DNA from 2 places in the Luteibacter sp. 3190 genome. Region 1 is predicted to be linked to the other one. Evidence: riboswitches for the same ligand, from Rfam matches in the RefSeq annotation. Region 1 holds a riboswitch; the other holds the start of a gene.

Region 1 (3,409 bases):
CCCAGCGGAACTCGAAGCGGGCGCGCGAAAGCGCGTCGTCACGCAGCTTCGCGGCCGGATGGCCCTTGGCGAGGTCGGCCGCATGCGCAGCAATGCGATAGGTGATCACACCGACCTTCACGTCGTCCCGGTCGGGCAGCCCGAGGTGCTCCTTCGGCGTGACGTAACACAGCATCGCCGTGCCGAACCAGCCGATCATGGCCGCGCCGATACCGGAGGTGATGTGGTCGTAGCCCGGTGCCACGTCCGTCGTCAGGGGCCCGAGCGTGTAGAACGGCGCCTCGCCGCACGACGCGAGCTGCTTCTCCATGTTCACCTTGATCTTGTGCATGGGCACATGACCCGGTCCTTCGATCATCACCTGACACCCGTGCTCCCACGCGATGCGCGTGAGTTCGCCCAGCGTTTCGAGCTCCGCGAACTGCGCCGCGTCGTTCGCGTCGGCGATCGAGCCGGGCCGCAGTCCGTCGCCGAGCGAAAGCGACACGTCGTACTGGCGGCAGATCTCGCAGATCTCGCGAAAACGTTCGTACAGAAAGCTCTCGCGATGACCCGCGAGGCACCAGCGCGCCATGATCGACCCGCCGCGGCTGACGATCCCGGTAACACGGCGAGCCGTCAGCGGCACGTGCGCGAGCCGGACGCCCGCGTGGATGGTGAAGTAGTCCACCCCCTGCTCCGCCTGTTCGATCAGCGTGTCGCGAAAGACCTCCCAGGTCAGCTTCAGCGGGTCGCCGCCGACTTTCTCGAGGGCCTGGTAGATGGGGACGGTCCCGATGGGCACGGAAGCGTTGCGCATGATCCACGAGCGGATGTTGTGGATGTTCCGCCCCGTGGAAAGATCCATCACGGTGTCCGCGCCCCAGCGCGTCGACCACACGAGTTTCTCGACCTCCTCGGCCACGCCGGAACTGACGGCCGAGTTGCCGATGTTGGCGTTCACCTTCACGAGGAAGTTCCGGCCGATCACCATCGGCTCGAGCTCGGGATGGTTGATGTTCGCCGGCAGAATCGCACGTCCACGGGCGATCTCGCTGCGCACGAATTCCGGTGTGACGAACGCGGGAATCTCCGCCCCGAAGTCCTCGCCATCCGCGCGGCGCGCATCGGCATCCTCGAGCGCCATCGTCCGGCCGAGATTCTCGCGAAACGCCGCGTAGACCATCTCCTCCGTCACGATGCCCGCCACCGCGAACTCGAACTGGGTGACCGGCTGCCCGGTGCGTCCGCGACGCAACGGCACGCTGGCGGGACACGCCGCCACGACGGCGTCGGCGCTCTGGCTGCCATTGTCTTCGGGCCGCACGGGCCGCCCCTCGATGCGTTCGAAGTCGCGGCGCTCGATCCACGCTCGTCGCACGTGCGGGAGGCCCTTCGCCAGATCGATGACCACCTCGGGATCGGTGTACGGCCCCGACGCGTCGTACAGGTTCAGCGGCGCTTCCTTCGGATCGCTCAGGACCACCTGGCGGAACGGGACGCGCATGTCCGGGTAGCCCGGCGGCGAAAGATGGATCTTGCGCGACCCGCGGATCGGGCCGGTGGTGACATCGGCCGGTGCGGCGTGGCTGGATGGCGTGCTGGAAATCATGGATCTCTTCTCCTGGACGATGGGAGATCCGGGTGACGATCGTCAGGGCGCACGCCCTCGGCGCGCTGCATTCCCGTCCCTTCGCCGGCATGACCCGGATCAGGTTCAAAGGGTCCGGCTGCCGCCATCTCAGCCCTGCCAACGCAGGACACCCCTCGGAACGGGTCAGAGCCTACCGCAGATTTTCGGCACGGCGAAAGCCCCCGGATGAGGCACCGCGTGAAGATCGGATCCGGAAGGCGACGAACGTTACGACGGCCAGGTTGGAGCGCACCTGGGCGCGATCGGGCGCTCGCGAGAGGCCCCAATCGCGCCCAGGTGTGCTCCTACAGGCGGACGATCAGGGAATGATCTCCCCCTCGTCCATGCCGTCCCACCACGTGATCCGGACGGCCTTCACCTTGATCAGCACCAGCCCGGGTGTGTCCACGCCGTCCTTGAACCAGCGCTCCAGATCGCTCTGCCAATGGCGTTCGAGTTCCGCCTTTTCGCGAACGATCTGCCCGCGACCCTCCACCGCCACGAACAGCGGCGGCTTGCCGAGCAGCGACTTCGAACCGGTGAACGACAGCGCCACGGCGGGATTGGCCTCGATCTCGCCGACGACGTGCGTCTCTTCCAGCGAGAAGAACCAGCTGTCGCCGTCGTACTCGACGTCGCCGTTGTTGCTCATCGGGCGTCCGGCGATCTCGCCGTTCGCCGCATGGGTCTGCAGCATCGCGAAGTCGATGCCAGCCATTTTCTTCGAGAGGTCTTCGAGCGTCTTTATCGTCATGGGGGTCTCCTTGGTACGAAGAGACTGCGATGCGAAACGGCAGGACACCGTGAAAAGCGGGTGGTGCCAAAGTGGTCACACGGCGCGGTGACCGCGAGTCGTCCCGCATGTCAGACGGAGGCGCCCTGTTCCTTTCGATAAAGGTTCGGCGTCGTGCCGACCGCGGCCTTGAAGGACCGCGTGAAATGGGCCTGGTCGTTGAAGCCGCATGCCACGGCGATCTGCGCCAGCGTGTCCGTGGTACCGACGATCTGCCGGCACGCATGCTCGATGCGCTTCTTGTGGCGCCAGCGATGCGGGCTTTCACCGAACGTCGCCTTGAACGCGCGGCTGAAATAGCCCCGGGAGAGACGGCACGCGGAGGCGAGGTCCGAGATCGACAGGTTGTTGTCCAGGCGAGCGAGCGCGACCTTCTCCACGGTAGCGACCTGCCACGGCGCCAGTCCGTTGTGCGTGCCGGGCCGGGCCCGTACCGAAGCGGCGTGCCGGTGGAGCCGGAGCGCCTGTTCGATGTAGTAGGCGCAAGCGCGGCGGTCGGCGCGCTCCGTGTCCGCGATCTGCCGCAGCGCGAGCTGGAGCAGCCGCTGCACATCGTGTATCGGGGAACTTCCAACGCCCGCGGGCGCCGATGGAAGTGAGCTGTCGATTCGCATGAGGGTCACCATCTTCAGTGGTCGAAGACGGACCCGATGCTATCGAAGCGCCTTCTCCGTTTGACCCCCTGTATGGGGGGGCGCGTCGTCGATCGGCGAACCTTGCGTCGCATAGAAAAATCGTCCGCTTCCGCTTCCTTCAAGCCGCTTCGGGGCCGCATGACCTAGCCTCCGGGAGGCATCCCGCTCACCGCCTGACCGAGGAGACCGCCTTGAACGACACGCCAAGCCTGCGTCCCGTACCGATCGGAATCGATGCCACGGGTCGCCGCGAAGAATTCGATAGCATGGGAAAGGTTTCCGTGCCGGCCGACCGCTACTGGGGTGCGCAGACCGAGCGCTCGTTGCACCATTTCGACATCGGCGGCGACCACATGCCCGTCGCGGTCT
Region 2 (3,409 bases), on a different contig from region 1:
GATGGGCAACGCTTCGCCGACGGCGAGGGCCGGCCAGAACTTCCGGGGAACGAGCAGCAGGCACGCCATGCGCAGCCCGGCGGTGAGCATCCAGTGCGAGAACGAAAAATTGCGGGTCAGCTCGTAACAGGCCGCGTAGGCGCCCGCGACGGCTACGTATCGACCCCACACCAACGCGTCCCTGTTCATTCCGCCCACGGTAGTCCCCCTAGGTCGATCTTGTCCTTACATGGTTGGTCGTTCGCCTGTCTGGCGCGTTTCGTCGGCTGGCCGGAGCCACGCGGACCCCTGTCACACACCCGCTCCCGTGAGGGTAGTCTGAAGGTATATCGGCCCGTTCGCCATGGATTGGACACGTTTTTGAAGGATTTGCCGATTAAGGGCCCCGTTTGTTCTCGAGGGTCGGCTGCGCGAGCCTCCCGACCCCCTTGCCGCGGGTCTAGGACTGCCCCCAGGGCGCCCGACCGTGCCGTGCGGGGCCGCGTCCCGCACTAAAATCCCCGGATGACCCACGCCCCCCACCTCGCCCACGGCCTCGCCGGCGACCAGCTCGAGCCCGACTGGCCGGCCCTGCGCCGTGACGAAGTCGCCGCGATCGTCGAATGGCTCCCGTCGCTCGGCACGCTTCGCTCGCTGGACTGGCGCAGCCCGCGGCCGCTGTCCGCGGCGGCCCTGGTGACGACGGAGCGGGGGCGCTACTTCGTGAAGCGGCACCATCGTTCCGTCCGGGACGAACACACGCTCGCCGAGGAACATCGCTTCGCGACGCACCTGCGCGAACGCGGCATTCCCGTACCGGGCATCGTGCGGGCCGGGGACGGCACATCCGTGTTCTCCGCCGGCGACTGGGTCTACGAAGTGCACGAGGCGGCGCGAGGCCTGGATGTCTACCGCGACGCGTATTCCTGGTCGCCGATCGATGGCGAGCACCACGCGCGCGGGGCGGGCGCCATGCTGGCCCGCCTGCATGACGCCGCACGCGGCTACGCCGCGCCGCAGCGCGAGACGCACATCCTCGTCGCGCGCGCGGAGATCCTCGCGGCGGCCGAGCCGGCTCGCGTCATCGACGCGCAGCTTCCTTCACGTCCGGCGCTCGCGCGCTACCTGCGGGAGCGCGACTGGCGAGCCGAACTCGCCGACGCGATCGCACCCTGGCACGCGCGCGCCATCCGTGGCATCGCGACGCAGCCCCGCCTGTGGACCCATGGCGACTGGCACGTCTCCAATCTCTGCTGGAGCGGCGCCGGCGACGACGCTTCGATCACCGACGTCCTCGACCTCGGCCTCTCGGCGGAGACGTTCGCGCTGTTCGACCTCGCCACCGCGATCGAGCGCAACGCGATCGCCTGGCTCGACGTCGATCGCGGCGACATCGGGCGAGCGGATCTCGCCCGCGCGATCGTTGACGGCTACCGGTCCGTGCGGCCGCTCGCGGCGGGCGACCTCGCGCTCCTCGCCGATCTGCTGCCGCTGGTGCACATCGACTTCGCCCTCTCCGAGGTCGAATACTTCGAGGGCATCACCGGCCGCCGCGACCATGCGGACGTGGCCTACCACACGTTCCTGCTCGGCCACGCGCGCTGGTTCGCCACCGGGCACGGCCGTACGTTCCTCGACCGGATTGTGGTTCAATAACGGTTCTAGAAGCGGGGGTGCCCGGCGATCGCCGGGCTGAGAGAGTCCCTTGGAACCTGACCCGGTTAGTACCGGCGTAGGGAGCTTGCAGATCCACGGATGGCCCGGCCGGGCCCGTGGTTCGCCGTCGCTTCGTCCATGGACCCGAAGACGACGATGATCCTTGCCCGTACCCCGCTCGCCCTTGCCATCCTTGCGCTCGCCGCCGCGGCGCACGCCGCGGACGACGCGCCTCCGCAGGCGCGCACGCTGCCCACCGTGGACGTCCACGCGACGACCACCGACAGCTACCGCGCCGCCGACTCGCAGCTGGATACGTTCGGCAGCTTCGGCAGCGCGCCGTTGCATGACACCCCCGCGGCCATCACGGTCATCACGCGCGCGCAGATCGACGATCGCCAGCCCCGCACGCTGAGCGAACTGGTGCGTGGCGACGCCGCGATCACCGACAACTACGCGCCGGCGGGTTACTACCAGGACGTCTCGATCCGCGGCTTTCCGCTCGATCTCGCCACGGGGTTCCGCTTCAACGGGATGATCATGTCGGCGGAGCAGCTGCTCGCGCTCGAAGGCAAGGAACACGTCGAGGTGCTGAAGGGGCTGGGCGGGCTCGAGGCCGGCGTGGTCGAGCCCGGTGGCCTCGTCAACTACGTCAGCAAGCGTCCGGCGGACGTGCATAACGTGACGATCGGAACCGATTCGCACGGCTCGAACTACGAGGCCCTCGACCTGGGCGCCTGGTTCTCGCCGTCGTTCGGCCTGCGCGTCAACGCGGCGAACGAGAAGACGCACTCGTACATCGAACACGCGGATGGCCGGCGCAGTTTCGTCTCCATCGCGGCCGACTGGAAGATCACCGATAAGGCGACGCTGCTGCTGGACACCGATTACCAGACGAGCGGACAGCGCTCGGCGTCCGGCTACCAGCTGCTCGGCGGCACGACGGTGCCCGCCCATGCGAGCCGCACGCGCCTGCTCGGCTACCAGTCGTGGCAGCGGCCGGTGGGCATCCATTCCAGCAATACGTCGCTGCGCTTCAACTACCGCTTCAGCGACAACTGGAACGCGCAGGTCTCGGCGGGGCACAGCCACACCGTCATCGACGACAACGTCGCGTTCGCCTACGGCTGCTTCTACGCCGAATCCTGCGCATCCGGCGCCACGCCCGGTTACTTCTTCGCGCCGAACGGCGACTACGACGTCTACGATTTCCGCAGCCCCGACGACACGCGGCAGAACGACGAAGTACGCGGCGTCGTCACCGGCAGCTTCGCGACGGGAAGCGTCGACCACGAGCTCAACGTCGGCGCCACGAGCTTCCGCCGGACCATCGACCGCCGCGCCTACGTGTACGACTACGTCGGCACCGCCAACATCTATGACCGTGTCGTGCCGTCGTTCGCACCGTCGCCGAACGAGCCGGGTCCGTCGGTCCGCCGCCTGACGAGCTGGCAGCGCACGCTGTTCGCGATCGACCGGATCCACCTGGGCGAGCAATGGCAGGTGCTCGCCGGCACGCGTTTCGTCCGCCTCGACGAAAGCGCCTACGACGACACCGGCGCGATCGAACGCCACACGCGGAGCAGTCAGTCGCTGCCGCAGGCGGCGCTGCTCTGGCAGCCGACCGCGCCGTTGACGACCTACGTGAGCTACGGCGAGGGCCTGTCCCTCGGCCGCGAGGCGCCGTATTGGACGTCGAACGGCGGCACCACGCTGGCGCCGTTGCATTCGCGTCAGGTGGAGGCGGGCGTGAAGTACGCCATCGGCGAGGGCC

The links. Region 1 has a riboswitch for thiamine pyrophosphate ahead of thiC (phosphomethylpyrimidine synthase ThiC). Riboswitches for the same ligand answer to the same signal wherever they lie in the genome.
Region 2: another riboswitch for thiamine pyrophosphate. It lies ahead of J2X58_RS16905 (TonB-dependent siderophore receptor); the one in region 1 lies ahead of thiC (phosphomethylpyrimidine synthase ThiC).

What each region holds. Positions count from the first base shown of each region.
Region 1 covers NZ_JAVDUO010000001.1:1,379,745-1,383,153, forward strand. The annotation lists gene thiC (phosphomethylpyrimidine synthase ThiC) at 1-1,591, opposite strand, end outside; TPP riboswitch at 1,651-1,757, opposite strand; gene J2X58_RS06365 (pyridoxamine 5'-phosphate oxidase family protein) at 1,932-2,366, opposite strand; gene J2X58_RS06370 (AraC family transcriptional regulator) at 2,477-2,956, opposite strand; gene fumC (class II fumarate hydratase) at 3,232-3,409, shown strand, end outside.
Region 2 covers NZ_JAVDUO010000004.1:281,485-284,893, forward strand. The annotation lists gene J2X58_RS16895 (MASE1 domain-containing protein) at 1-171, opposite strand, end outside; gene J2X58_RS16900 (phosphotransferase) at 505-1,635, shown strand; TPP riboswitch at 1,639-1,735, shown strand; gene J2X58_RS16905 (TonB-dependent siderophore receptor) at 1,792-3,409, shown strand, end outside.